4 regions of the Pseudomonas sp. GD03842 genome follow, and region 2 is predicted to be linked to each of the others. Evidence: predicted binding sites of a transcription regulator. Region 2 holds the regulator's gene; each other region holds the start of a gene.
The links. The regulator FliA, encoded in region 2, starts transcription of late flagellar genes. The targets are predictions, from matches to a motif close to CTAAAGTTTNNNNNNNNNNNGCCGNTAA.
Positions count from the first base shown of each region.

Region 1: a site for FliA is predicted at 2,774-2,801, ahead of motA (flagellar motor stator protein MotA). Genes of this name have one in related genera too.
Region 3: a site for FliA is predicted at 2,938-2,965, ahead of N5D61_RS25610 (methyl-accepting chemotaxis protein). Genes of this name have one in related genera too.
Region 4: a site for FliA is predicted at 3,220-3,247, ahead of N5D61_RS08950 (methyl-accepting chemotaxis protein). Genes of this name have one in related genera too.

Region 1 is NZ_JAOCEA010000005.1:224,130-231,495, reverse strand. It holds gene rsgA (small ribosomal subunit biogenesis GTPase RsgA) at 1-668, shown strand, start outside; gene motB (flagellar motor protein MotB) at 804-1,850, opposite strand; gene motA (flagellar motor stator protein MotA) at 1,854-2,705, opposite strand; gene N5D61_RS09625 (HDOD domain-containing protein) at 2,916-4,451, shown strand; gene N5D61_RS09620 (rhodanese-like domain-containing protein) at 4,497-5,312, shown strand; gene asd (archaetidylserine decarboxylase) at 5,356-6,225, shown strand; gene N5D61_RS09610 (molecular chaperone) at 6,506-7,366, shown strand, end outside.
Region 2 is NZ_JAOCEA010000019.1:69,819-77,184, reverse strand. It holds gene N5D61_RS22980 (chemotaxis protein CheA) at 1-1,544, opposite strand, end outside; gene N5D61_RS22975 (protein phosphatase CheZ) at 1,678-2,466, opposite strand; gene N5D61_RS22970 (chemotaxis response regulator CheY) at 2,486-2,860, opposite strand; gene fliA (RNA polymerase sigma factor FliA) at 3,125-3,865, opposite strand; gene fleN (flagellar synthesis regulator FleN) at 3,862-4,695, opposite strand; gene flhF (flagellar biosynthesis protein FlhF) at 4,816-6,174, opposite strand; gene flhA (flagellar biosynthesis protein FlhA) at 6,186-7,366, opposite strand, start outside.
Region 3 is NZ_JAOCEA010000027.1:486-7,851, reverse strand. It holds gene N5D61_RS25630 (RHS repeat-associated core domain-containing protein) at 1-889, opposite strand, end outside; gene N5D61_RS25625 (hypothetical protein) at 1,065-1,286, opposite strand; gene N5D61_RS25620 (TetR/AcrR family transcriptional regulator) at 1,485-2,093, shown strand; gene N5D61_RS25615 (response regulator) at 2,094-2,513, opposite strand; gene N5D61_RS25610 (methyl-accepting chemotaxis protein) at 3,078-4,709, shown strand; gene N5D61_RS25605 (lysozyme inhibitor LprI family protein) at 4,732-5,118, opposite strand; gene N5D61_RS25600 (glutathione S-transferase family protein) at 5,264-5,866, opposite strand; gene N5D61_RS25595 (PLP-dependent aminotransferase family protein) at 5,913-7,079, opposite strand; gene N5D61_RS25590 (MarR family transcriptional regulator) at 7,161-7,366, shown strand, end outside.
Region 4 is NZ_JAOCEA010000005.1:52,228-59,593, forward strand. It holds gene N5D61_RS08945 (methyl-accepting chemotaxis protein) at 1-1,096, opposite strand, end outside; gene N5D61_RS08950 (methyl-accepting chemotaxis protein) at 1,265-3,181, opposite strand; gene N5D61_RS08955 (16S rRNA (uracil(1498)-N(3))-methyltransferase) at 3,328-4,035, opposite strand; gene tatC (twin-arginine translocase subunit TatC) at 4,032-4,823, opposite strand; gene tatB (Sec-independent protein translocase protein TatB) at 4,820-5,290, opposite strand; gene N5D61_RS08970 (twin-arginine translocase TatA/TatE family subunit) at 5,301-5,570, opposite strand; gene N5D61_RS08975 (phosphoribosyl-ATP diphosphatase) at 5,614-5,946, opposite strand; gene hisI (phosphoribosyl-AMP cyclohydrolase) at 5,948-6,340, opposite strand; gene ubiB (ubiquinone biosynthesis regulatory protein kinase UbiB) at 6,397-7,366, opposite strand, start outside.

The sequences.
Region 1 (7,366 bases), on a different contig from region 2:
TGGCTGCCAACGTCGATTTGATCGTCATCGTCTTCGCGCCTGCACCGGAACCCCATGCCAACCTCATTGACCGCTATCTGGTAGCGGCTGAGCATGCGGGGATTCGTCCACTGCTGCTGCTGAACAAGTACGACCTGATCAACGAACAGAACGCCCCTGCGCTCGATGCGCTGCTCGCGGTATATCGCACGCTGGGGTATCCGGTGCTGGAAGTGTCCGCCCATCACGGCAACGGCATGCAGCAGCTGCAGGATCTGTTGGACCATAACACCAGTGTGTTCGTGGGCCAGTCCGGCGTCGGCAAGTCATCGCTGGTCAACAGCCTGCTGCCGGAGGTCGGCACGCGAGTCGGACCGCTATCCGAATATTCAGGCCAGGGGACACACACCACCACCACCGCCCGGCTGTTCCACTTCCCCCACGGCGGCGACCTGATCGACTCCCCCGGCATTCGCGAATTCGGCCTGGGCCACGTCAGCCGCGCTGACGTTGAGGCCGGCTTCATCGAGTTCAACGACCTGCTCGGCCGCTGCCGTTTCCGCGACTGCAAACATGACCGAGAGCCCGGCTGCGCCCTGCTCAAAGCCCTGGAAGACGGCCGCGTGCAGCAACAGCGGATGAACAGCTATCGCTCGATCATCGCGAGCTTGCCTGAAGACAGTTACTGATCGAGTGCACCCCGCTGTATCAGGGGACGTCTGCAAGATTGCTCCCGCCAGCAAGCCAAGCGGCTATAACTCACCTGTAATGCCTCGAAAAACAAAAACGCCGCGATGATCGCGGCGTTTTCGTCAGACCATAGTTCAGTTCTTGGTCTCGTCGATCTTCAATTGCCCTTGGTCGAAGATGTTCAGCTTTTGCCGGATTTCGTGAGGCTGAGCGTAGGCCTGGGGGTCTACCGGGGGCGCTGCCGTCGATGCCTCCGGCCGAGCGCCGGGTGCCGTTGGCGCAGCAGGCGCGGCAGGGGCAGGTGGCACGTCCGTTTTTGGCGCATCCCCCGTGCCTTGTGCGCCCTCGATGCGCTCCTGGGCCTTCTTGGTCAGCACCACAATGTCGATCCGGCGGTTGATCGGGTTGGTGGGGTGTTCCTTGTCGTACAGCGCGGACGAGGCGTAACCCACCACACGAGCGACTTGCGGGTCCGGATAGCCTCCTGCGGTCAGCGCACGCCGGGCCGCGTTGGCACGGTTGGCTGAAAGCTCCCAGTTACCGAAACCGTTGTTACCCACATAAGGCGTCGCATCGGTGTGCCCACTGATACTGACCTTGTTTGGCACCGCTTTGATGGTATCGGCCATGGCCAGCAGAATGTCCTCGAAATACGGCTTGAGGCGTGCGCTGCCGATGTCGAACATGGGCCGGTTTTCTGCGTCCATGATCTGGATACGCAAGCCATCCTGGGTAATTTCGAACAGGATCTGGTCTTTGAATTTGGCCAGTTGCGGATTTTCGTTGACCTTGGTCTGCAGTTCCTGCAGCAGCATCTCAAGACGCTCCTGCTCGACCTGCTCGGCCGCGGAGTCCTGTTGATCCGCATCCACCGGGACCTTGTCGGGCGCTGGGGTGGATTTGACTTCAGGGTTGAGGGTCTGGTCCGGCGACATCTCCGGTGAACCACCCAGATCAATGACATACGGGGATCCGCTGTCCGAGAACCCCACAGGGTCCTTGAAGTAACCCGCAATGGCGATCAACTGCTCGGGCGTGGCCGAAGACATCAGCCACAGCACGAGGAAAAACGCCATCATTGCCGTCGCGAAGTCGGCGAAGGCGATTTTCCAGGCGCCACCGTGATGACCGCCGCCGAAGCGCTTTACGCGCTTGACGATAATGGGTTGATTGTTTTCCATGGATCAGCGACCGCGAACAGCTTGTTCCAGCTCGCTGAAGCTGGGGCGATGGGCCGGGTACAGCACCTTGCGGCCGAACTCGACAGCCAGCGAGGGTGGCACGCCCGACGCAGAGGCGACTAACGAAGCCTTGATCGATTCGAAGACGTTCATCTCTTCTTTCGCGTCGTGGGCGAGACACTGCGACAACGGACCGAAGAAGCCGTAAGCCGCAAGAATACCGAAGAAGGTACCGACCAGTGCGGCGCCTACGTGCATGCCGATCGCGGCCTTGTCTCCAGAGCCCAGCGACGCCATGGTCACAACGATACCCAGTACGGCCGCAACGATACCGAAACCGGGCATGCCGTCGGCGATACCCGTCACGGCGTGGGAAGGGTGCTCCAGCTCTTCCTTCATGCTCAGCAGCTCCATGTCGAACAGGCCTTCCAGCTCGTGGGGGGCCATGTTGCCGGAGGACATGATGCGCAGGTAATCACAGATGAAGGCGATCATCCGGGTGTCTTTCAAAACGCTAGGGTATTTGGCGAAGATCGGGCTGTTTTCCGGCTCTTCGATGTCGCCTTCGATGGCCATCATGCCTTCGCGGCGGCTCTTGTTGAGGATCTCGTAGATCAAGCCCAGCACTTCGAGGTAGAAGGCGTGCGTGAAGCGCGAACCGAACATCTTCACGGACTTCTTGATGACGTGCATGGTCATATAACCCGGGTTCGCCTGCAAAAATGCACCGAACGCGGCACCGCCGATGATCAGGACCTCGAACGGCTGGATCAACGCAGCGATTTGACCATGTGACAGTACGTAGCCGCCGAGAACGCTCGCGATAACGACGATGATGCCGATAATTTTTGCCATAGATAAAAATACTTACTGAGTCGGGTTCAAGGTCATTGTGCGAGAAGCGCTGGAAACGCTTGTTCTACTTATCGGCATGAGTGCGCCAGACTATAGTCAATTCAGGCGAAAATCCTGTCTGGCGTCTGGCTCGCGTACCGCAGCGCGACGGCCAGCATGATGCCACCATTCGACGCCGATCAAAACCTCCCAGCCGTATGGGCCTTGCGAATGCAATCAGAAAAAGCCTCCACGTTCCCCGTTCCGCAGACGCTCGATGCTTGGGTCAAACAGCTCGACAGCATCGCGCTGCCCGTACCGGCTGCCGCCTACACCAAAGTGCATTCAGCGCTGAACGACAGTCGTCGCTCCCTGCGAGAGATTGCCGAGCTCATGCAGGACAGCCCGGCCTTGGTTCTCAGCGTGTTGCGAGAGGCCAACCTCAAGGCGGGTGGCCTTACCGAGCCTGCGGAAAGCCTCGAAGTGGCTTTGAACCGTCTGGGCCTGGCGCGCACCGGCACCTTACTGGCCCGCCTGCCCAGTGTCGAATTGCAGAGCATTCCGGTCGCGTTTCGCCAGTTGCAACTGATCAGCCAGCACGCCACGCAGCAGGCGTACGGACTTTTCGCCAATCAACTGGCACGCCTATGGCAAGACATCCACTTGGGCAGCCTGTTGTTTCTTGCGCCTCTGTGGCCGATGGCACTGGCACATCCGAAGCTGCTGGAGGAGTGGGAGCTGCGGGTCATCCACAAGGGCGAGAGCGCGAAAGTCGTAGAAAAGGCGCTGTTCGGCGTGCGGCTGGTGCAGCTCTGCCAAGCGGTGGCTCAACACTGGCAGTTGCCCATCTGGGTGACGCAGGGCTATGACCTGCTGATTCGTGAGCAGCGCAATCTGGTGAAAGTGCTGCGTATCGCGCACGAACATGACAATCCGCTTCAACGGCAGCAGGCGCTGGACGCTGATCTGCCATTGCGGCGCTGGCTCAATCAGCCCGCCAATACGATATTGCTGGCTAATGGCTTGGCGCTGTCAGCTCAACAAGCGTGGGACACGCCGCACAATCTGCGCTGGCAGTTGCTGACCAGTCTGTACCTGCAACAGCCGTTCGACGAACTGCAGCAACAGGTGCACCAAAACGCCGTTGCCAGCGCACGCCATCACGCCGCGCCCGGCGTCTGGCACCCGGCCGAGGCGCTGCTGTGGCCTTGGGAAGCGCGACGGGTTCACAAAGGCCTGCTGCCTGCGCCTGCGCCGTCGGCCGAAGCGCTGCAGATGTGGCGCAAGCACTGCGGCGATTTACTCAAAGAGCCCAGCGCTTTCACCAATGCCATGCACCTGACCACCTGCGCTCGGGATGCGCTTCTGGCGGCAGGCATGCGACGCACAGTGCTGCTCATGATCGATCGCAAGACCGACACCTTGCGTGTGCATCAACTCGCCGGGGTGCCTTCGGCTGCCGCCGCGCTGCTGATTCCGTATCGCGACAGTACCGTGTTGCAGCGTCTGATGGCACAAGCCACTCAGTTGCGCCTGACGCCCAGCAATAACGCCCAGTTTTCCGCGCTTCTGCCCGTTCAGCTGCGCAGCCTCTTTCCGGGCGAAAACCTGCTGATCCGCTCGCTGGCGAGTCAGGGCCGGGTGGTGATGGTGGTCCTGGCGGATCAGGGCGGGGGCCCTTTTTCGGAAATGACCGTCCAGGCGTTCGGTAAGACCGGACAATGCATCGAGAAGGCGCTTACCACCTTTAGCCAACGCAATGGCTGACGCCTGAGCTACAATTCCTCCCTTTTCACGATCCGGAGTTGTCACATGTCTGCCTTCTCAAGCTTGCCGCTGGTGATCGAGCCCGCAGACCTCCAGGCACGCCTTGGCGCTTCAGAACTGATCCTGGTCGACCTGACGAGCGCCGCCCGTTACGCTGCCGGCCACATTCCAGGTGCTCGCTTCGTCGATCCGAAACGCACACAGCTGGGCCGACCGCCTGCTCCGGGCCTGTTGCCGACCCAGCCGGAACTGGAAAGCCTGTTCGGCGAGCTGGGGCATCACCCGAATGCCACCTACGTGGTGTACGACGACGAGGGCGGCGGTTGGGCCGGCCGCTTCATCTGGTTGCTGGACGTGATCGGCCACTCGAATTACCACTACCTCGATGGCGGTGTCCTGTCGTGGCAAGCCGAGGGCCTGCCGCTGTCCACAGAGGTTCCCGCACCCGCGGGCGGCCCCGTCGCACTCAAGATCCACGATGAACCCACGGCCACCCGTGAATACCTGCGCAGCCGCCTGGGCGCACCGGACCTGGCCATCTGGGACGCACGGGCCCCGAGCGAGTATTCAGGCGAGAAAGTGGTGGCAGCGCGAGGCGGCCACATCCCTGGGGCGATCAATTTCGAATGGACGGCAGGCATGGATCCGGCCCGCCAATTGCGCATTCGCGAAGACATGCCGCAGATTCTGGAAAGCCTGGGCATTACGCCTGACAAGGAAGTCGTGACTCATTGCCAGACCCACCATCGCTCCGGCTTCACGTACCTGGTGGCCAAGGCGCTCGGCTATCCGCGGGTCAAGGGCTATGCCGGGTCATGGGGCGAATGGGGTAATGACCCAGAGATGCCAATCGAGAAATGACGGGGCGCCCCGCGATCTGAACTCCTTTTCAAACGCTTTAGGAATCTTGATGAAACAGCGTCTGTTTATCCTTTTTCAATACCTGCTTCCCCACCATCTGCTGTCGCGCCTGGCGGGCTGCGTTGCTGAATGCCGCGTGCGCTGGTTCAAGAATGCGTTCACGCAGTGGTTCGTGCGCCGGTACCAAGTGGACATGTCCCAGGCGCTGGTGGAAGACTTCACTGCCTACCCGCACTTCAACGATTTCTTCACCCGTGCACTCAAGCCAGGCGCTCGCCCCCTCGACGAGACACCGGGGGCAATCCTCTGCCCTGCCGATGGCGCGGTGAGCCAACTGGGCCCCATCGAACATGGCCGGATCTTCCAGGCCAAAGGCCATAGCTTCAGCGCGCTGGAACTGCTGGGCGGCGATGCACGCCTGTCGGCGCCATTCATGGGCGGCGAGTTCGCCACCATCTACCTTTCGCCGAAGGACTACCACCGCGTACACATGCCGCTGGCAGGGACATTGCGGGAAATGGTCTACGTGCCCGGTCGCCTGTTCTCGGTCAACCAGACCACAGCCGAAAACGTGCCTGAACTGTTCGCGCGCAACGAACGTGTCGTGTGTCTGTTCGATACCGAGCGCGGCCCGATGGCGGTCGTGCTGGTGGGCGCGATGATCGTGGCTTCTGTCGAGACGGTCTGGGCAGGTCTGGTGACGCCACCGAAACGCGAGCTGAAGACCTTCCGTTACGATGAAGCGGCCCGCGCGCCCATCCATCTGGAAAAAGGCGCCGAGCTGGGACGCTTCAAACTGGGATCGACCGCTATTGTCCTGTTCGGTCCAAACCAAGTGAAGTGGGCTGAACAACTGACCGCGGGGGCGCCCACCAGAATGGGGCAACTGCTGGCGACGCCCATCCAGGTGTGACTTGCTGCCTCGATAACATCGAGGCGCAGACGGGCGGGGCAGCCGTGATCCACACGCCCCGCTCTGTTCGTAATAACCGAAGCAACGCAATTCACTTGCAATATCAGTTTGACATTAATGGCTGCGACTTGGCGCCGATGCTGGTAAAGTCATCCATCGGTGCTGTAGGAAACTTCTCTTTCAATTGACGTAAACTCGCTCGTTTAGCTGGATCGCGGCGCCGTTGCATGCCGTTTGACCGCGCCATTCGGGCTGATAGTTGTCGGAGTTTGCCTGTCACATGAGTAATTTAAGTCTCCCGCTGTTGTTGCGCGCCCCCGTGCCGACGCAGTCGAGCCTGTCGTTCTGTGACGCGACGCCAAAAGACCTCAAGCGCTGGATCGCCACGCTGCCCAAGGCGAACCTCGGCGAAATGGCTCGTCAGTTGTACCAAGGCCTCGGCGAGTTGAATCAACTGCTGACGCCGAGTGAAAACCGGCTGCAATTGCTCGAACTGCTGCGTCCGGAAGTCGCCTTCGTCTGCAAGCACTTGGAGCGGCACTTTCTCAACCAGTCAGTGGTGCTGGAGGAGCGGCCGCGCAAAGTGGCCAACTTGTGCCAGGCCCTGCAAAACCACCTGGCAGTCGGTTACAAGCAAATCATTGTCCGCGTGGCTCCCAAACTGAGTCGGGACCGCACCGCGCTGCTGACCACCGCCCTGCAACGTGCGTTGCATTGCCTCAATGGTCCGCTGATTCGCGCCAATCAGTTGTATTGCCCGGTTCAGGACGGGCTGTGGATGGAGCTGCACCAGATCTACCAGATCGCGAGACAGCACCAGCTTCACGCAATACCGGTGCCCGATAACCAGGCGCATCACACCCGAACCCTGACCGTCGAGCAGACCTACATCGTGGCCCTGCTCATGGGGTGCTCGCGCTGCAATCAGATGCGTCAGCACAATATCGGCAAGCTGGCCGATGCGCTGGATGCGTGGAGCGCCATGGTCACGCTGCAACAGCCCTTCGACGAGTCGAGCCTCTACGCCGTCGCCTTCGCCTCCGATACGGCGCCGCGCTATACCTCGCTATTCACCGACGATCAACGCAGCCAACTGCTCGGGTTCAACCCTCGGCCTCTATCGGCCGCGCTTGAGCGTTAT
Region 2 (7,366 bases):
CGACCGCCGCGTGCCTTGCCGGCGGCCTCGCGCTCTTCCGGCGATTCGATACCGTGGTCCACCGCGTTACGCACCAAGTGGACCAGCGGATCGGCCAGCGCCTCGACCAGGTTTTTGTCGAGATCGGTTTCTTCGCCGACCAGCTCAAGGTTGATTTCTTTCTTCAACTGACGCGCCAGATCGCGAACCAACCGCGGGAAGCGCCCGAAAACCTTCTTGATCGGCTGCATGCGGGTCTTCATGACCGCGGTCTGCAAGTCGGCAGTCACCACGTCCAAGTTGGACACGGCCTTTGACATGGCTTCGTCGCCGCTGTTGAGACCCAGGCGGACCAAGCGGTTACGCACCAGTACCAGTTCGCCGACCATGTTCATGATTTCGTCCAGCCGTGCCGTATCGACACGCACGGTGGTTTCCGCTTCGGTCGGCGCCTTGTCGGCTGCGGGGGCAGCCGCTCGGGCTGGCGCAGCAGCGGCCGGAGCCGCCGCTTTGGCAGGCGCAGGCGCTGCCTTGGCCGGTGCGGCAGCCGGTTTCGCCGCTTCGGCTTTGGGCGGCTCCGCTTTAGGAGGCTCGGCTTTCACCGGCTCGGCTTTTTTGGCGGGCGCGGCGACGGAAGCACTGGCGGCCACGTCTGGCGAGAAGGTGCCTTTGCCGTGCAACTGATCGAGCAAGGCTTCGAATTCGTGATCGGTGATTTCGTCCGAGGGGGCTGCGCTCCCCTCTGTCGCGGCAGGTGCAGCGGTCACCGCAGCTCCCGCAGCATCCGGCGAGAACGCACCCTTGCCATGCAACTGGTCCAGCAGGGCTTCGAATTCGTCGTCGGTGATTTCGTCGCTGGCGGGTTCGCTCGCGACCGCGGATGCCGCGGGGGGAACGACAGCATCGACCGCGAACTGACCCTTGCCGTGCAACTGGTCGAGCAACGATTCGAATTCGGCGTCGGTGATTTCATCACTGGCCGCTGCGTCGCTCGGCGCGGAGGCCGCCGCCGGTGCGGGCGCCTGAACGCCAGCGGCTTCGGCTTTGACGGCATTCAGCGAGTCCAGCAACTGCTCGAACTCTTGATCGGTGATGTCGTCCGAGGCGGCTGGGGCCTCTTCTTCCACGACCGGCTCGGGCTCCGGCTCAGGCGCTGCGGCGACCTCGTCAGCCGAGGCAGGCTCCGCCAGGCGGGAAAGCGCGGCAAGCAGTTCAGGGGTGGCCGGGGTGATGTCGGAACGCTCGCGCACTTGGCCGAACATACTGTTGACGGTGTCCAGGGCTTCGAGCACGACATCCATGAGTTCCGAATCGACCCGACGCTCACCTTTGCGCAGGATGTCGAACACGTTCTCGGCGATGTGACAGCATTCAACCAGCTCGTTGAGCTGGAGGAAGCCGGCGCCCCCTTTTACAGTGTGAAAACCGCGAAAAATTGCATTGAGCAGGTCCGCATCGTCGGGTCGGCTTTCCAGCTCGACCAGTTGTTCGGACAACTGCTCCAGAATCTCGCCGGCCTCTACCAGAAAATCCTGAAGGATTTCTTCATCGGCGCCGAAGCTCATTGGTGGGTGCTCCTAAAATTAACCGTCAAACCGATCCAGAGGCTTCATCGTCGGTCAACGCGCGTGGCTTTCGTCGAAACCTTCGCGCGCCACACCCACAACCACTTTCACATAGAACCTGAGTGCTCGAACATCAGAACCCGAGGCTGGATAGCAGATCGTCTACATCATCCTGGCCGGATACGACGTCTTCACGTTTATCGGCATGAATCTGCGGACCTTCACCCTTGGAATGAAGTTTTTCCTGTTCTTTTTGCTGGCGGAACGCTTCCTGGTCGTGCTGGATGCCAGCGAAGCGATCGACCTGGCTGGCCATGAGCACCAGCTTGAGCAAGTTGCTCTCCACTTCGGTGACCAACTTGGTCACGCGTTTGATGACCTGACCGGTCAGGTCCTGGAAATCCTGCGCCAACAAAATGTCGTTCAGATGCGTTGCGACGTCATGGGTTTCCTTCTCGCTGCGCACCAGGAAACCTTCGACGCGGCGGGCCAGATCCCTGAACTCCTCGGCGCCGATCTCACGACGCATGAAGCGTCCCCAATCCTCGCTCAGCGTTTTGGCATCGGCGCTCAGGCCATTCATCAGGGGCGTGCTCTGCTCCACCAGATCCATGGTTTTATTGGCCGCGTTCTCCGTCAGCCTGACAACGTACGACAGGCGTTCGGTGGCGTCCGTGATCTGGGACACCTCTTCGGCTTGCGGCATGTGCGGGTCAATCTGGAAATTGACGATCGCACTGTGCAGCTCACGGGTCAGCTTGCCCACTTCCTGATACAGGCCCCGATCACGGGTCTGGTTAAGCTCATGGATAAGTTGCACGGCTTCGCCGAACTGGCCTTTTTCAAGGCTGGTCACCAGCTCTTGTGCATGTTTCTTCAGGGTCGACTCGAAGTCACCCATTGATGAATCTTTAGGATCCATAGCGCCCTCGCAGCGAACATCAGCTATTGACGCGCTCGAATATCTTGTCGATTTTTTCTTTGAGCACCTGGGCCGTGAACGGCTTGACGACATAGCCGTTCACGCCGGCCTGCGCGGCCTCGATGATCTGTTCGCGCTTGGCTTCGGCGGTCACCATCAGCACAGGCAGGTGACGCAGACGCTCGTCGGCACGCACCTGACGCAGCAGCTCGATACCGGTCATGCCCGGCATGTTCCAGTCCGTCACCAGAAAATCGAAAGCCCCGCTCTGCAGCATGGGCAATGCGGTGGTACCGTCATCTGCTTCGGCCGTGTTGGTGAACCCAAGGTCACGCAACAGGTTTTTTATGATCCGCCGCATCGTTGAGAAGTCATCAACGATGAGGATTTTCATGTTCTTGTCCAATTCGACCTCCAAGCAGTCTTTAACGCACCCAGCTCCCGGGTGCGCGTTCAATCAATACCGGTACGACAAACCACCGGCGACACGACAACGAGAGGGCTTTGGAATCGAAAGGTACGAGCGCAGCGGATAAGAGTCCCGAAGACCTGATCCGACCGGCTCCTGCCTTGTCTCTTTTGCTTCCCACATCACATCTTGCACAGCCGGTCTTACAAGCAACACACAACGCCCTCGAACAGGCGTTGCGTCAATCCATCAGCGTGCCCGCCATTCACCCAGCCGCCCGCGCAGACGCGCGGCGCACTGGCTGTGCAACTGGCTGACACGGGATTCGCTGACCCCCAGGACCTCACCGATTTCCTTGAGGTTCAGCTCTTCATCGTAATACAGCGCCAGCACCAGCCGTTCACGCTCGGGCAGGTTGGCAATGGCATCGGCCAGCGCGCTCTGGAAACGCTCGTCTTCCAGATCCCGCGAGGGCTCCAGCGACTGGCTCGCGCCATCCTCATGCAGCCCCTCATGTTCGCCGTCCTGCAACAGATCGTCAAAGCTGAACAGGCGACTGCCCAAGGTATCGTTCAAAATCCCGTAATAATCATCGAGACTCAATTGAAGTTCGGCAGCAACCTCATGATCTTTAGCGTCGCGGCCGGTTTTCGCTTCAATCGCGCGGATCGCATCACTGACCATGCGCGTGTTGCGGTGAACCGAACGCGGCGCCCAGTCCCCTTTGCGGACTTCGTCCAGCATGGCCCCGCGGATACGAATACCCGCGTAGGTCTCGAAGCTGGCCCCTTTCGAGGAGTCGTATTTGGTCGAGACTTCGAGCAACCCGATCATGCCCGCCTGAATCAGGTCCTCGACCTGGACGCTCGCTGGCAACCGCGCCAGCAGGTGGTAGGCGATGCGCTTGACCAGAGGGGCATAGCGCTCGATCAGCTCGTATTGGGAGTCCTTGGATGATTTGCTGTACATGCGATAGCCACTTGCGGTCATGACACAGGCCCTGCACTGGTCTGATGAACCAGGCGCTCAACGAAAAATTCAAGGTGACCCCGCGGGTTCGCCGGCAGCGGCCAGGTATCGACCTTCTGCGCGATGGCCTTGAACGCCAGCGCACATTTGGAACGCGGGAAGGCTTCGTACACCGCGCGCTGCTTCTGCACCGCCTTGCGCACGCACTCGTCGTACGGCACCGCACCCACGTATTGCAGGGCGACGTCCAGGAAGCGATCGGTGACCTTGGTCAACTTGGCGAACAGGTTGCGCCCTTCCTGCGGGCTCTGTGCCATGTTGGCCAGGACACGGAAGCGGTTCATGCCGTAGTCACGGTTAAGCAATTTGATCAGCGCGTAGGCGTCGGTGATCGAGGTCGGTTCGTCGCACACCACCAGCAGCACTTCCTGTGCCGCGCGTACGAAACTCACCACCGACTCGCCGATCCCGGCGGCGGTGTCGATCACCAGCACGTCCAGGTTGTCACCGATTTCGCTGAAGGCCTGGATCAGGCCGGCATGCTGCGCCGGGCTCAACTGCACCATCGTCTGAGTGCCGGAGGCTGCGGGCACGATGCGCACGCCCCCCGGCCCCTGCAGCAGGACATCGCGCAGTTCGCAGCGCCCTTCGATGACGTCGGCCAGGGTACGTTTGGGGGTCAGACCCAGCAAGACGTCGACATTGGCCAGACCCAGATCGGCGTCCAGCAACATGACGCGACGTCCCAGCTCGGCCAGGGCCAGCGAGAGGTTCACTGACACATTGGTCTTGCCTACGCCACCTTTGCCACCGGTCACCGCGATAACCTGAACGGGATGCATGCTGCCCATAGTTAATTCTTTACCTTGTCTTGCTTAGACCCAAGCCACATTTCGGGCTGCACGTCCACTGAGTGAACAATGCCTGGCAGACCATCGATGCAGGTATTTTCCAATGTCATTTTCCTTAACCTAGCCCGCGCGCTTGCCGGTGCTGTGATAAAGATCCGCAAACATATCCGCCATCGCTTCCTCGCTAGGCTCCTCCTGCATCTGCACGCTGACGGCACGGCTTACCAACTGGTGTCGACGCGGCAAATGCAGATCATCGGGGATCCGTGGGCCATCGGTCAGATAGGCCACGGGCAATTCGTGTGTCACCGCCAGGCTCAGCACTTCGCCCAGGCTGGCGCTCTCGTCCAGCTTGGTCAGGATGCACCCGGCCAGGCCGCAACGCTTGTAACTGTGATAGGCCGCCGTCAGCACTTGCTTCTGGCTGGTCGTCGCCAGCACCAGGTAATTGCGTGCCCTGATGCCACGCCCGGCCAGGCTCTCCAATTGCAGGCGCAGTGCCGGGTCGCTGGCTTGCAGGCCGGCGGTGTCAATCAGCACCACGCGCTTGCGCAGCAGCGGTTCCAGTGCCTGAGCCAGCGATTGCCCCGGGTCGACGTGGGTCACCGGCACATTGAGGATGCGGCCCAGCGTCTTGAGCTGTTCCTGAGCCCCGATGCGGAAGCTGTCCATGCTCACCAGCGCGATATTTTGCGCGCCGTATTTCAACACATAACGGGCGGCGAGTTTGGCTAAAGTGGTGGTCTTGCCCATTCCGGCCGGACCGACCATGGCAATCACCCCACCCTCTTCCAGCGGCTCGACATCCGGCGTGACGATCATCCGCGCCAGGTGCGCCAACAGCATGCGCCAGGCGTGGGGTTGATCGTCGAGGTCCGGCACCATGTTCAGCAGGTCCCGGGACAGCGGACCGGACAGCCCTACCCGTTGCAGACGGCGCCACAGATTGGCCTGCTGCGGACGGCTGCCCTGCAACTGGTTCCAGGCCAGCGAGCCAAGCTGCACTTCCAGCAACTCGCGCAGCCCGTTCAATTCGGAACGCATCGACTCGTAGGCCCGCTGGCTGATGCCTGGCTCGGCGGCGGACTGACGCTCGGTGCGCTCGGCTCGATCCGCCGCGATGGCGGCGTGGATGGAGGGGCGGAACGGTTCGTCCAGGGTCGGTTCGATCTGTTTGCTGTCGTCCATGGCAAGCCCGGTGAACAACTGCCGGTTGGCCACGGCGTCCAGGTCGCTGCGGCTGGTCAATTCGGCCTGGGCGGTGACGATGCGCGACTGAGTCTTGCGCAGTTCGTCCTCGAGCTCGACGTTGGGCACGCGCGGCGCCAGCGCCGACAGTTTGTAGTCCAGCGCGGCTGTCAGTTCCACACCGCCGGCGATCCGCCGGTTGCCGATGATGGCGGCTTCAGCGCCCAGCTCATCGCGAACCAGTTTCATGGCTTGTCGCATATCGGCGGCGAAAAAACGCTTAACTTGCATGACTCACTACCTCAGCCGTTAGGCCCGACAGTCGCTACGATGGTAACTTGCTTGTTGTCAGGAATTTCCTGATAAGCCAACACATGCATGTTCGGTACGGCCAGGCGTCCAAAGCGGGACAACATGGCGCGAACCGGACCTGCGACCAACAAAATAACCGGCTGACCCTGCATCTCCTGACGCTGCGCTGCTTCGATCAACGAGCGCTGAAGCTTCTCAGCCATGCTCGGTTCGAGCAGAACGCCTTCTTCCTGACCCTGTCCAGCCTTCTGCAGACTATTGAGCAATATCTGTTCCAACCTTGGCTCAAGCGTGATAACAGGCAGCTCCGGCTCAATGCCGACAATGCTTTGGACGATGGCGCGGGACAATCCGACCCGTACAGCGGCCACCAATGCGGCGGTATCTTGACTCCGGGCCGCATTGTTGGCGATGGCCTCGGCGATACTGCGAATGTCGCGTACCGGCACCTGTTCGGCCAACAGCGCTTGCAACACCTTGAGCAGGGCCGACAATGACAGCACGCCTGGCACCAGCTCTTCAGCCAGTTTGGGCGAACTCTTGGCCAGCAACGTCATCAGTTGCTGGACTTCCTCATGGCCGATCAGCTCATGAGAGTGTTTGTAGAGAATCTGGTTCAAGTGCGTTGCCACTACGGTACTGGCATCGACCACGGTGTACCCGAGCGATTGAGCCTGGGCACGTTGGCTGATTTCGATCCAGACCGCTTCCAGACCGAACGCCGGGTCTTTGGCAGTGATGCCGTTGAGGCTGCCAAAGACTTGGCCGGGGTTGATCGCCAGTTCACGGTCGGGGTAGATCTCGGCTTCGGCGAGGGTCACGCCCATCAACGTCAAACGGTAGGCGCTGGGCGCCAGGTCCAGGTTGTCGCGGATGTGCACGGTGGGCATGAGGAAGCCCAATTCCTGCGAGAGCTTCTTGCGCACGCCTTTGATCCGCGCCAGCAGTTGACCACCCTGGTTGCGATCCACCAATGGAATCAGTCGGTAGCCCACTTCCAGACCGATCATGTCGATCGGGGTGACGTCGTCCCAGCCCAGTTCCTTGGATTCCTGCGCGCGGGTCGGCGATGGGAGCAAGTCCTGTTGACGCTTGAGCTCTTGAATCGCTGCCAGCTTCGTCTGGTTCTGTTTCTTCCACAGCAGATAGGCGCCGCCAGCTGCCAACAGAC
Region 3 (7,366 bases), on a different contig from region 2:
GCCCGTCAGGCGACATCGCCAGCACGCGGGTCAGCCGCCCATCTTGTGGGTCGTAGAAAGACCGGCTGACAACGCCGTTGCCGCAGGTTTCGCTTTCGACCGCCGCCGATGCGTTGTAGCGGATATCGCTGACCAGCGTCTGAACCTGCTTGCGCTCTCCAGACTGAAGGGTCACCCGCTCGAGTTGACCGGCGATGGTGTGCCCCCTCGCCTGTCGATTGCCCTGCGCGTCTCGTTGCCCGATTGTCTCCGCCAGCGCATTGAATGCCGTCGTGGTCAGGTACGCCTCGCCTCCGAGCAATCGATCCCGCTGCACAGCGTCTTCAGGCCAATCGGGGATGTCGAGCGCCGCCAGGAAACGCCGCTGCTGACGCAGCACCGTGTCGGACACACCATAGTCAGCAATGTCCAGCGACCCACTGCCGTCGTCCCGTCGCACCAGTCGACCACACTGATTGTGATTAGCCGCTTGCTGACTGGCGTCGCCATAGGTGCAACGTTCGATCACTGTTTGAGCTTGTCCGGCCAGTTGCTCAGCGAGCTGAGTGGGGCGCAGCGACTCGTCATAGCGGCTCGAAAGCTGGCGGCCGCGTTCATCCCAGCCGACCAGGACCTGACCTGCTTCGCCAGGCAGCTCTATCCGCCAACCCGCGTCAGCGCTTTCAACCAGAAGGCGCAGGCCAGTCAGGCTGTAAACGGTCGACGGGTGGGACTCGACACGTCGAGGGTCGGTTATCGAGGCCACCCGCCCCGCCTGATCCCACCGTCGGCATGTGATTCGCGGTTCGATGTCCGCCTGCACGTTCGCGCGAAAGAGTGCGATCTGACGCACCGGCAATGCGCGTGCATCGAAAGCGATCAATGAAGGCGTGTGGGAATGGAGATGCATGTGCCGACGTCCGTGTTTAGCTTGTCATTCAAGGCTAGACGCATACGCGGCAACGGGTGCCTAGGCAAGACGTGCGGTCAACACGCAGGCTTGGTTTGCAGCAATCGCACGCCCGCCAACGGAACGGGTGTCAGCGCACGGTTCAACGGCGACAGCCGATCGCCAGGCCGGCGAATCAATTCGACTCCCACGGCAACGGCTTGCCCGCTCGCACCTTGGCATTGAGCGCGCGCAATAGATCCAGGGGATCACGGTCTTTCATCGCATGACTCTGCTCGTCCACCCAGGTCATGACCTGCTGCCGATCGAGGGTCGGTCGGCGGTGCAGGATTTCCACCAGTTGCCGCTCACAGTGCTGGGCATAGGCGACCACACTGGAAAATAAAGGACTGTTCATGCTCGACACCTCGTCACCCACTACCCGTTCAGGCCTTGAAAAGGCGCCAGATGGTCCCCGCTTGCGCAACCTTACCACTGGCGCCGGTGCGGTAAACAGAGGGTGCACATAAAGCCGCGGGCGGACCGCAATCTTGAGCGGGTCGCGAGGCCGGTGCTAACATTCGCCACCGCCGAGCAGGCAAGGACCTTCCGCTTTATGAGCAGCATCCGCGAGCGCAACAAAGAATTGATCCTGCGCGCAGCCAGCGAAGAATTTGCCGATAAGGGCTTCGCTGCCAGCAAGACCAGCGACATCGCCGCCAAGGCTGGCGTCCCCAAGCCCAACGTCTACTACTACTTCAAATCGAAGGAAAACCTCTATCGCGAGGTGCTGGAGAGCATCATCGAACCGATCATGCAGGCCTCCACGCCCTTCAACCGTGAGGGGGCTCCCGCCGAGGTGTTGAGTGGCTACATCCGTTCGAAGATCCGGATTTCACGTGACCTGCCCTTCGCGTCCAAGGTGTTCGCCAGTGAAATCATGCACGGCGCGCCGCACCTCACCCCTGGGCAAGTGGCGCAGCTCAACGATCAGGCGCGCCACAATATCGAGTGCATTCAAGCGTGGATAGACGACGGTCTGATTGCGCCACTGGACCCGCATCACCTGATGTTCAGTATCTGGGCCGCGACCCAGACGTACGCGGACTTCGACTGGCAGATTTCCACCGTGACCGGCAAGCCAAAGCTGGATGACGCCGACTACGAAGCCGCCGCCCAGACCATCATTCGCATGGTCCTGAAAGGCTGCGAGCCTGATCGCTGATCAGGCTTTCCCCGTTTGAAGGGCCTTGTCCACGCCATCGAGCAACTGGCCGAAACTCCAGGGTTTGCGGATGAATGTCACGGGGTGCTGCACCCCCGAACTCTCGGGTGTTTCATGACCGGACATGATCAGGATCGGAATCTGCGGCCACTTGTTGCCTGAAAGGTTCGCCAGATCGGCGCCGTTCAAGGCGCCAGGCATCAAGATATCGGTCAGCAGCAACGACACGCGGTCGGCGTGGTCGTCCAGAAATTTCGCGGCATCGTCGGCATTTTCCAGCGCGTAAGTGGTAAATCCCTCGTCGCCCAGAATCTCACAGACGAAATCACGAATGATCGACTCATCTTCAACCACCAGAATGAGTCCCTTTTGCTGCCCGTTCGCTGCCATTTGCGCTACACCCACGATAATTCTTCCCATTGCGTGCCCGGCCGGCCCTGTCCTGGACTCGGGTTGTTGTCGGTACTGTGAGCGGCGCGCGCGCAGGAAATTCCATCCGCTCGACAGATTTGTTTGCAAAGGGGATGGTTTTGAGGGGGCTGGCTATGCAGCGGCAAATAAAAAAACCCGCCGAAGCGGGTTTTGCAACACCGTCCAACTTCCTGTTGGCCGCCAATGCCTGGCAACGGTCGATCGTCCCTGATCCTGCAGCCATCCGTTGCTGCAGTTGATGGATCCAATGTATCGCACACATGGGATCCAACCTATAGCCAATGACTTCACTTCGTGTAAGCCTTTTGCCATACCTGTAATAAATCTGACGTCATTTTTTAGACGCGTCCCACCATCGATACGACGATTCGGCCTTACCCGACGACTCGCATCGCAATGAGTGCCCTGCCCTCTCACGTTTGCCTGCGGCATGCCGAAATGCTTTATGACAGCGACCCTTTTGGGTATCGGTGTGCCAGGCAGTAGCGGCTGGCAGACCGATGGCCCCAGCGGTCCGCGCCATAAAAAGAACAATGAAACGGAGTGACGGTCATGAATATGCGCAATCTTTCGATCAGTCGGCGGCTGTGGCTGATCCTCATCGTCGCTGTGTTGATGTTGTTCACGCTGGCCGTGGCCATGCTCAAGCAGATCCATGACGATCTTTACGAGGCCAAGTCCCAGAAAACCATGCATGTGGTCCAGACGGCGAGTGGTTTGCTCGAGTACTACCACGGCCTTGAAAGCGCCGGGACGCTGAGCCGAGAGCAGGCGCAGCAACAGGCGATGGACGCCATACGAGGCCTGCGCTACAACCAGACCGACTATTTCTGGATCAACGACTTGCGCCCTTTCATGATCATGCACCCCGCCAACCCTAAACTGGTGGGGCAGGATCTGTCCGGCATCAAGGACCCGGACGGCTTCCAGGTCTTCAATGAAATCGTCGCAGTCGCCAAGGCCAAGGGCGCAGGCATCGTGAATTACCGCTGGCCGAAACCGGGTGCCAGTGATCCGGTACAAAAGACTTCCTACGTGTCGCTGTTCACGCCTTGGGGGTGGGTCATCGGGTCAGGCGTCTATGTCGACGACGTGCAGGCCGAGTTCAGGCAGCAAGTGATTAAAGCGCTGTCGATCAGTACCGCCATCATCCTCCTGATGGCGGTGCTGTTGACTCTCATTGGCCGCAGCATCGCCGGGCCGCTGAAGGCCACCGTCGAGGCGATGGCCAATATCGCCAGCGGGGAAAGCGATCTGACCCGCAGCCTGGAAACTCGGGGCAAGGACGAAGTCACTCAACTGGCGACGCACTTCAATGCTTTCACGGCCAAGTTGCGCCGGGTCATCAACGATCTACAGCTGTCGGCGACCGCTCTGGGCAATGCCTCCGGTGAAATGGGCAGCAACGCCGAGCAGGCCCAGCAGCGGAGCCAGCAGCAATCGCTGCAAATGGAACAGGTCGCCACCGCGGTGAACGAGGTGACCTACGGTGTCCAGGACGTGGCGAAAAACGCCGAGCACGCCGCCAGTGAAATGCGTAACGCCGAGTCCCAGGCTCAGCAAGGCCAAGCGAATATCGACAGCAGCCTCAAGCAGATCGGCCACCTGTCCGGCACCATCGATCAGGCGGTGGAAGTGATCCGGACGTTGTCCAGCGAAAGCACTCAGATCGGTGGGGTGCTGGAAGTCATCAGTTCCATCGCCGAGCAGACCAACCTGCTGGCCCTGAACGCCGCCATCGAAGCTGCGCGCGCTGGCGACCAGGGCCGCGGCTTTGCCGTGGTAGCCGACGAGGTCCGCTTGCTGGCGCAGCGCACGCAGAAGTCCACGGCCGAGATCCAGGCGATGATTGAACGCCTGCAGTCTCACTCCGACGCTGCGGTGAAAGTGATCGGCGACAGCAGCCGCTCATCGCAATTGACCATCGAGCAGGCTCACCTCGCGGGCCAGAGCCTGACTTCCATCAGTCAGGCGCTGCGCAACCTCAACGGCCTCAACGCTTCGATTGCCAGCGCCACGCTGCAGCAATCCCATGTGGTTGAGGACATCAATCAGAATGTGACCCAAGCGGCGCAGTTGTCTCAAAGCACAGCCATCGCCGCGGAACAGTCCAGCGCGGCCAGCGCGCAACTCAAAGGCCTGAGCGAGCAACTGAACGCGTTGCTGCGGCAGTTCCGGGTCTGAACCGCGCAGCAGGTTGCCCGCTTTACCGCGGGCAGCCTTCCTGCCGACAGGCCACATACGCGTTCAGCTGCTCGACACGGATTTTCGTGTGTGCGGCCAGGCACTGTGCCTGGGCAAGAGGCCACATGGAACCTGAGTTCTCCCGCTTGCCGACCTGATACTGGCAGTCGGCGTCGCGAAAGGCGATCCACTTCTTCTGCGCGTCCTGCAACGCTTTTTTCTTCTCCGGACTCTTGAGTTCCGCCATCTGGGTCTTGTACTGGCGGTTCAATTCCGCGTCGAGCGTGGCGTATTCCTGGCCCGCGCATTGATTCATCGCCGCCTGAGTATCACCGCACTCGGCAGCCTGAACCGTGCAGCCGATGCCCCATGTCATGAACACCGCCAATGCCATCTGGATGTGGCGCATGAAAACCTCCTTTTTCCATTTCAATGTTTATCCGCCGCACAAGGGTACACTGCATGCACTGCAACCACCTGAGCGCCAGCGCTCCTTCCTCAGACATAAAAAAACCGGCCAGTGTTGCCCTGGCCGGTTTTTCGTTCGTTCGCCCTCAGTCCAACATGCCCACGTAGCCCGGTTGTTGCTTGACCCGCTCCAGCCAGGCTTCGATCGCCGGGAACTGGCTCAGGTCGAAACCGCCCTGATGGGCGACATGGGTGTAGGCGAAAAGCGCGATGTCGGCGATCGAAAACTGGTCGCCCACCAGGAAAGGCGTGCGCACGAGCTGTTTCTCCATCACCTTGAGCGCCTTGTAGCCGCGTTTCTGCAACACGCGATACTCTTCCAGCCGCGCTTCGGGCAGCCCCAGATAGAACTGGATGAACCGCGCGACGGCGATTGTCGGTTCATGGCTGTACTGCTCGAAAAACTGCCATTGCAGCATCTGCGTGCGCAGGCGCGGTTCGGTCAGCAGGTACGGCGTCCCCTCGGCGAGGAAATTGAGAATCGCGTTGGATTCCCACAGACAGGTGCCATCTTCCAGTTCAAGCACAGGGATTTTGCCGTTTGGGTTCTTTTCCAGAAACGCTTCGGTTTCGGTTTCGCCCTTGAGAATGTCGATCGGCACCCATTCGTAGGCTGCGCCCAACAGGTTGAGCATCAACTTGATCTTGTAGCAGTTGCCCGAGTTGTAATCGCCGTAAACCTTGTACATCTGCTGCTCTCCCCTCAATGCTGCGATGGTGCGTCTGGGTAATGTATCAGGCCGCCAGGGCCGCTTGCGCCTGTTTGATCACGCCGGCCAGCCGCCTCAGCCCTTCGTCGAGCCGCTGCGGGTCGATATGGCTGAAGTTAAGGCGCAAGTAGCCTGGGTTGGCATCCGGATCGGTAAAGAACGGCTCGCCGGGCATGAACGCCACGTTCTGCGCCAAGGCGGCATTGAGCACGGTGCGCGTGTCGAGCGTCTGGTTGAGCTTCAACCAGAAGAACAGGCCGCCCTGGGGACTGTTCCACTGCGCCAGGTCACTGAAATGACGCTGCAGTGCCGCTTCGAACTGATCGCGTCGAGTGCGGTAAAACGTTCGCAGTTCGTCCAGATGCTGGGCGTAACGTTCGCTGCCGATCCACTGCAGCGCTTGCCACTGGCCGACGCGGTTGGTGTGCAGATCCGCTGCCTGCTTGAGTTTCAGCAAGTGTGGGAACAGGTCCGGCGAAGCGATCAGGAAGCCTACGCGCAAACCCGGCATCAGGGTTTTCGACACGGTCCCGGTGTAGATCCAGCTCGCCCTCTTCAGCCGCCCCGCGATAGGCCGCGCACTGCCGCCATCGAATGTCAGGTCGCGGTAGGGCTCGTCTTCGATCAGGGTCACGTTGAATTCATCCAGCAATGCTGCCACCGCATCGCGTGCATTTTCGCTGTAGCGCACGGCGGACGGGTTCTGGAACGTCGGGATCAGGTAAGCGAACGACGGCGCATGGCGCTGCAGGCGCTGGCGCAGAACGTCCAGGTCGGGGCCATCGGCGCACAGGGGGACGGTCAGGCAGTCGGCGCCGAACAGTTGGAAAATCTGCAGCGCAGCCAGATACGTCGGCGCCTCGAGCAGAATTTCGGTGCCTTTGTCGATGTACAACTTGGCGGCAAGGTCCAGTGTCTGTTGCGAGCCGCTGACAATCATCACCTGACTGGCCTCGCAGGCAATACCCAAGGCACGCGCCTGAGCGGCAAGCGCCTCGCGCAACTGCGGTTCACCTTCGCTCATACCGTACTGGCCGATGCTGCGGGGCATCTGGGCCCACTCGCTCTGCGGCAACATGGTTTCGGCAGGCAAACCACCGGCGAAGGACATCATCTCGGGCCGCTGTGCCGCGGCGAGGATTTCGCGAATCAAAGAACTCTTCAAACGGGTTACGCGTTCGGAAAAAGCCATGAGATTCCCCCTGGCGGACATCGTTGGAAATAAGTCAAACTGCTTGACCAAACTTACGATGTCGCACGCGGATACGTCAATATGCTTGACCTTAAAAATGCATCGACTCAACAGATCGCCATGGAAGCGTTCTTCTTCGGCTATCAGGCGTTCACTGCCAAGGCCGACGAAATGCTCGACCGGCGCGGCCTGAGCCGTGTGCACCAGCGCATCGTGTTTTTCATCGCTCGCTACCCGGGGCTGAGTGTCAAGCAATTGCTGAGCGTGTTGGGGGTGAGCAAGCAGGC
Region 4 (7,366 bases), on a different contig from region 2:
CGCGCAACCGAACGGTCATGTCCTGCATGCTTTGCTGCAGACTGCCCATCTCGTCTCGACGTTGAACATCCAGGTCCTTGCTCAAGTCGCCACTGGCGATACGTGCCGCAACGCTGAGGGTCTGACGCAAGGGCACGATGATTTGTCGCGTGATCAGCCATGCCGCCAGGACGCCCAGCAAGATAGCCAGCCCAGCCACGCTGCTGAGGGTCGTGCGCGAACGTTCGGCATCGCGGTCACGCCGCTCGCTCTGCCGCTTGGTGATGTCGTCCGTGGAAGAAAGAAGGCTGTCGCCCATCGCTTCCATGGACTCTTGAGCTTCTTCCGATTTGGCTTGAAGCACCTTCAGTTGGCTCAACTGGGCTCGATAATCTTCAAGGGCCTCTTTGGCATTTGTCAGAATGGCCGCATTGGTGTCCGACGGACTGGCCATGATTTGCTGGACTTCGCCGAGTGCATCGCCAATGGCTTTGATTGCGGCGGTTTCGAATGACTCCAGCCCGGTGTACAGATACGCCTGGGTGGCATAGCGCGTGTCTTGAATGTGGCGGCGCAGTTGCAGGATGTTGGTGAATTCGTCGAGTTTCTCCTGGTTTCCCTGCTCTTCACTTACCGCTTTGAGCACATCGCCTTCGACCTTATCCACCGCGGCGACAACCGTCTCCGACAGCGTCCTCATCCGCTGACGCGCTACATCGCGATCCTTGAGCAACTGTTCCAGGTCATTGAACGTCTTTTCCAGGGCACTGACGGTTTCGCTTTGCTTGTTAAGCATCTGGATGATGTCGGGAGAGTCGTCGCTGCTGCGCAACGTGCCCAAGTGGCTTTCGATCTCATTGATGCCATCGCGCACTTCTTTCGCACTGGCCGGCGTATTTTCAGTGCGAAATATGATGCGTTCGGCACGCAGGTCCTCGGTCAGGGTGTTGAGCCGAGTCGTGGCTGTCAGCGACTCCGAACGCTCGATCATCGTGTCCAGGCCGTGCCAGCCGGTCAGGGTAATGACCAATGTGAGCAACAACACCAGGCCGAAACCCAGCGACAATTTGAGTTTGACGCTGGCATTGGCCAGCGCCGTGTTGATTCCCTGCACCATGGTGCGTCTCCTGCGAGTGAGCGATAAACGCGCATCGGCAGGCGTATCGAAGACGTGACCTGATGAGGTCGTAGGAGGTTTCCGAGGCTGCGGCTGAAGTGACTCGGCTCACAGATTTGCCGGCCGGAGCTATCCGCCGTTGCCTCGGTTTGGCCAAAACAAACCAACCTACACCCTGAACCTGCCGACCAGCCCTTGCAGGTGCGTGCCCAGTCTGGCCAGTTCGACGCTGGAAGCGGCTGTTTCTTCACTGGCGGCGGAGGTTTGCTCCGATACATCGCGCACATTCAGGACACTGCGGTTGATCTCTTCGGCGGTCGCGCTCTGTTGCTCGGCTGCGGCGGCGATCTGCTGGTTCATCGCCTGAATCGCTGACACCGTTCTGGTAATGCTTTCCAGCGCACCACCGGCCCGACGGGTCAACTCGACACTGCTGGTGGTCAGCTCGCGGCTGTTGTCCATGATCGCTGCCACCTGCTGTGTGCCGTTTTGCAGGCCGGCGATCAGCTCCTCGATCTCTTCGGTGGATTTCTGGGTGCGTTGCGCCAGGCTTCGCACTTCGTCGGCCACGACCGCAAAGCCACGACCCGCTTCACCGGCCCGGGCCGCTTCGATGGCGGCGTTAAGGGCGAGCAGGTTGGTCTGCTGGGCGACGGACTTGATCACATCCAACACGCTGCCGATCTTGTCGCTCTCACGCTTGAGTTCGCTCATGGCGTCAGTGGAGTGGCCCACTTCACTGGCCAGGCGCTCGATTTGAGCGATGGCTTCATTCACCACCTTGTCCCCCTCTCGCGCTTGCTGATCGGCCGCCACCGCGGCTTCCGAAGCCTCTTCGGCGTTGCGTGCCACTTCATGGACGGTGGCCGTCATTTGATGCATTGCGGTGGCCACCTGATCGGTCTCGACCTTCTGACTGTTGACCCCAGCGCTGGTTTGTTCGGTCACGGCAGACAGCTGTTCGGCCGCACTGGCGATCTGCGTGACGCTCTCATTGATACCACCGATCAGCCCCCGCAGGGCGACGGTCATGCGCTGGATGCCCCCTTGCAACTGTCCCAACTCGTCGCGGCGGTCCAGCACCAGGTCATGGGTCAGGTCGCCTGCGGCGACACGGTCTACCGCGAGCAAGGTCTGTTTGAGCGGGGCGGTGATTTGACGTGTGATCGTCCAGGCGGCGAGCACGCCGATCAGCAAGGCGACCGCCGTTGCCAGGCCCAACATCGACCGCGCTTGTCGACTGTCGGCGTCCCGTTTGGCGTTTTGTAGGGCGGTCAGTTTTTCGCTGTTATCGAGCAGCTGCTGCCCCAGGCCGGCCATTCTGTCCAACGCCTGATGGCTGACCTGCTGCGCGTCGCGGTACTGACCGACTGCCGCACCGTAACCCTTGAGTGCCAGGTTGGCGCGCTGCAGTTGGGGAATGTATTGCGAAGAAACGTCGCCCGCCAGCGAGTTCACTCCCATGATGGCTTCGTCGATGGCAGTGGTGGCGTTCTTCTCGAAGTCGGGGTTACCGCTGAAGGTGTAGCCACGCACCTGGAAGCGCGCCTGCTGGATCAACTTACTGACGCCCACCGCGCTGTTGAACTGCAGGATGTTGTCATGCTGGATCAGCGCTTCTTCGATCTTGTTGACCTCGTTCACTGCCGCGTCCGCAGTGGTGCCAAGGTTTGCCCGTGCCGTTTCGCGAACTTGGATCGCTTGAGTCATTTCACCGAAGGCGCGTCGGTATTCCGCCGCGACTTGCGTTTGGGTGTCGAGCAACTTGAGGTCGTCGCTCCCGGTAATGCGCGCATAGGCGGCCTTGAGGCGATGGTCGAGCGTGTCCAGCGCGGTCATGACGACCTTCGCGGTCTCGGCGTTTGACTGGCTTTCATAAGCCATGCGCGCGTTGCGCAGTGCCATGGTTTGCTCGCTGATCCGAGAGATGTTCGCCAGCTTGTCGCCGCGCTCGATCAGCGACGAAATACTCGACCAGCCTGTGGCCATGATGATGACGGTCAGCAATAGCACCAGGCCGAAACCGATCGCGAGTTTGCGGCCGACACTGATGTTTCCGAGGCGATGGGCAGTCCAGCGGTACATGTGTTGATTCCTTGCGCGTTATTGTTATGGACGCAAGGTTATCGGCACCGGTGCACCCTTCTGAAGCGCGGTGCAGCGACCTATTGGCTGAGGCTGGAGGGGGCGCATGATCGGTTCAAGGCCGAAATCGAGAAACGAGGGCAGATTCAGAACAACCGGGCGAGGAGTGCGGTGACCGCGGTTTCGACGCGCAGGATACGGTCCCCCAACTGCACCGGATTCAGGCCCGACGCTCGAAGCATGTCGACTTCGTAAGGTATCCAGCCCCCTTCGGGGCCGATGGCGAGTGTGACAGGGTCGGTGACGGCGCGCGGGCAGGCCGGAAAGTCGCCGGGATGACCCACCAGGCCGAGCGTGCCGTCGACGATAGCTGGCAGTCGATCCTCGACGAACGGCTTGAAGCGCTTTTCAATCGCAATCTCCGGAAGCACGCTGTCGCGAGCCTGTTCAAGCCCGAGGATCAGTTGTTCGCGAATGGCTGTCGGCTCAAGGAAGGGCGTCTGCCAGAAGCTTTTCTCCACGCGATAACTGTTGACCAGAATCACTTTGGGCACCCCCATGGTCGCGACGGTCTGGAACACGCGGCGCAGCATCTTCGGACGCGGCAGGGCGAGCACCAGTGTCAGCGGGAGTTTGGCGGGGGGCTCATGGTCGAAGGTGACGGATAATTCGGCCTCGTTCGCTTCTAGACGCTCAACGCAGGCAGTGCCCAGCAGCCCGCCCAGTCTACCGACCCGCAGGGTGTCGCCCGCTTCGCAGCGATGCACCTCCTGCATGTGCCTGAGGCGCCGGTCACGCAGCACCACACGGTCAGCCGATAGGAAATCGGCCTCTTCCAGCAACAGCAGGTTCACGGTTGAGTCGCTGGCGGCTGATCGCGCTTGTCGGCCTGTTCGTCATCCTCGTGATCGCCGCGTCGCGTGACCATCGCACTGCACAGCACACCGATTTCGAACAGCAGCCACATCGGTACCGCCAAGAGCGTCTGCGAGAAGATGTCAGGCGGTGTCAGGATCATGCCGATCACGAAGCAGCCGATGATCACGTACGGGCGGATCTTCTTCAGGTACTTCACGTCGACGATACCGATCCACACCAACAGCACGACCGCGACCGGAATCTCGAACGCCACGCCGAAAGCCAGGAACAGCGTCATCACAAAGTCCAGGTAGCTGGAGATGTCCGTCATCATCGACACCCCTTCCGGGGTCACACTGGCGAAGAAGTGGAAGATCAGCGGAAAGACCAGGAAATAGGCGAAGGCCATTCCGGCGTAGAACAGGATGATGCTGGAAATCAGAAGCGGAACGGCGACGCGCTTCTCATGTTTGTACAGACCTGGCGCGATGAACCCCCAGATCTGGTACAGGATGACCGGCATCGCCAGAAACAGCGCGACCATCATCGTCAGCTTGAAGGGCGTGAGGAACGGCGACGCAACGTCCGTGGCGATCATCGTCGCGCCTTCCGGCAGAAACTTGCGCAGCGGTGCAGAAACGAATGTGTAGATCTTCTGCGTGAAATAGAACAACGCGCCGAAGATCAGGAAGATCGCGAGCACGCAACGCAGCAGGCGCGAGCGCAGCTCGGTCAAGTGCGAAACCAACGGCATTTGCTGGTCGTTTTCCGGGATATCGCTCATGGGGCTCGGGGAGGCTGTGTCGAATCGTTGGCAGAAGGCGTGCCGGGTGCAGCAGTGGCCTGTGTGGTAGTCGGCGTGGGCGCCGAAGCTGGCTCAGCGGCCGGCTCGGGGGTCAGCGAAGGTTTCTCGACCATGATGACCTGCTCGGAGGCCGTCAGTGAGCCAGCAGGCGCCTGTTCGGCTTCGGGCGCCGGCTGAGGCGCAGGTGGCGTCGAGGGGCGCTGCGGTTGCATGATTTTGCGCGCTTCTTCTTCCAGGGAAAGAATGTGCTCGTTATGCAACTGACGGCGAATTTCGTCGGCGCCGATTTCGCGCTCCACTTCCTGTTTGATCGCGTTGAAGCTGCGTTTCAGGCGCCCCACCCAAAGGCCAGCGGTGCGCGCAGCGCCCGGCAAGCGTTCGGGACCAAGGACCAGCAAGGCAACCAAGCCTACCAGCAGCAATTCAGAGAAGCTGATACCAAACATGGGTCAGGACCTAGTCTTTGCGAATGGGCTCTTCGACTTTTTGTGCAGTGCCGTCGATGGTGTGCGGCTGATGCAGCGGCTGGCTCGGGTTCGGCTGGGCAGTTGGCTGCGGCTGAACCGGTGGCTGTTCGCTCGGTTTTTCATCGTCGTTCATGGCTTTGCGGAAGCCTTTGATCGACTCGCCGACGTCGGTCCCCAGGTTTTTCAGTTTTTTGGTGCCGAAGACGAGTACGACGACGATCAGGATGACGATCCAGTGTTTCCAGTCAAAAATGCCCATGGCAGGTTCCTCACAAGAAATTCGGGGCTCGCAAGCCCGGTGTTTATTCCGCCGAGCGCGCTGCTTTTTCGGCGTGGCCGGACAAGCCGAAACGGCGGTCCAGTTCATCGAGTACGGCCTGTGGGTGCTGGCCCAGTGCCGCGAGCATGACCATGCTATGGAACCACAAGTCTGCGGTCTCGTAGATGACATCGCTGCAATCACCGCTGACGGCGGCATCCTTGGCGGCGATGATGGTTTCGACCGATTCTTCGCCGACCTTTTCCAGAATCTTGTTCAAGCCCTTGTGGTAAAGGCTCGCAACGTACGATGTGTCAGCCGCCGCGCCTTTGCGCTCTTCGAGCACTTGCGCGAGACGAGACAGGGTATCGGTCATTTCAGTGTCCTGCGTGATAGATGGCGTCCGGGTCTTTGAGCACCGGGTCCACGGTTTTCCAGCTGGCGTCCTCGTATACGCGGTAGAAGCAGCTTTCGCGGCCCGTGTGGCAGGCGATGCCGCCGACTTGCTCGACCATCATGACGACCACGTCCGCATCGCAATCCAGGCGCAGCTCATGCAGCTTCTGGACATGACCCGATTCTTCGCCTTTGCGCCACAACTTACCACGGGAACGCGACCAATAGATGGCACGGTTCTCCTGAGCGGTCAGGCTCAAGGCTTCGCGGTTCATCCAGGCCATCATCAGGACGCGGCCCGTCTTGTAGTCCTGCGCGATGGCAGGCACCAGGCCGTCGTTGTCCCATTTAACCTCGTCCAGCCAGTCTTTCATCGTCGGCTCCGGCCGCTCTGCAAAGAGGGTAGTGTGCCAGTGGGTTGCGCCGATGGCTATCGGCGCACGACCAGATAGAGCCCTGCCACCAGCATCAAGAGTGCCGGCCACGCGCTGATGGCTATCAGCGTGTCGCCGGTTTGCGTGTGGGCGGTGGCCAAGACCACGCCGCCTGCCAGCAACCCGGCACCGATTAGGCGCAGTGCCCAATGATCGCCTTTGTGTGAATAGGGCGGCTGTGGATCGGACGCATGCGGTTGTGACAAACGCTCGAGGAGGTCGCGGGTCATGTTGGCAAGGTGGGGAATCTGCTCGACCTGAGACTGCAGGTTGCCGATCAGCGTTTTGGGACTGACCCGTTCACGCATCCACCGCTCCAGAAAGGGCTGCGCGGTGGTCCACAGGTCCAGCTCCGGATACAACTGACGGCCCAGGCCCTCGATGTTGAGCAGGGTCTTCTGCAGCAGCACCAACTGCGGCTGCACTTCCATATTGAAGCGACGCGCCGTCTGGAACAGGCGCATCAGTACCTGGCCAAAGGAAATGTCCTTGAGCGGTTTCTCGAAAATCGGTTCGCAGACGGTCCGGATCGCGGCTTCGAATTCGTTGAGTTTGGTTTCGGCGGGTACCCAGCCCGAGTCGATGTGCAACTGCGCCACGCGGCGGTAATCACGCTTGAAGAAGGCGAACAGGTTGCGCGCCAGATAGTCCTGGTCCTCGGGGGTCAGGCTGCCGACGATGCCGCAATCGATGGCGATGTATTGCGGGTCCCAAGGCGCTACGGTGCTGACGAAGATGTTGCCCGGGTGCATGTCGGCGTGAAAAAAGCTGTCGCGGAACACCTGAGTGAAAAACAGCTCCACGCCGCGCTCGGCGAGCTTTTTCATGTCCGTGCGCTGATCGGCCAGGGTCGCCAGATCGGTCACCTGCACACCGTAGATGCGCTCCATCACCAGAACTTTCGGCCGGCACCAGTCCCAGTAGACCTGAGGCACGTAGAGCATGGTCGAGCCTTCGAAATTGCGC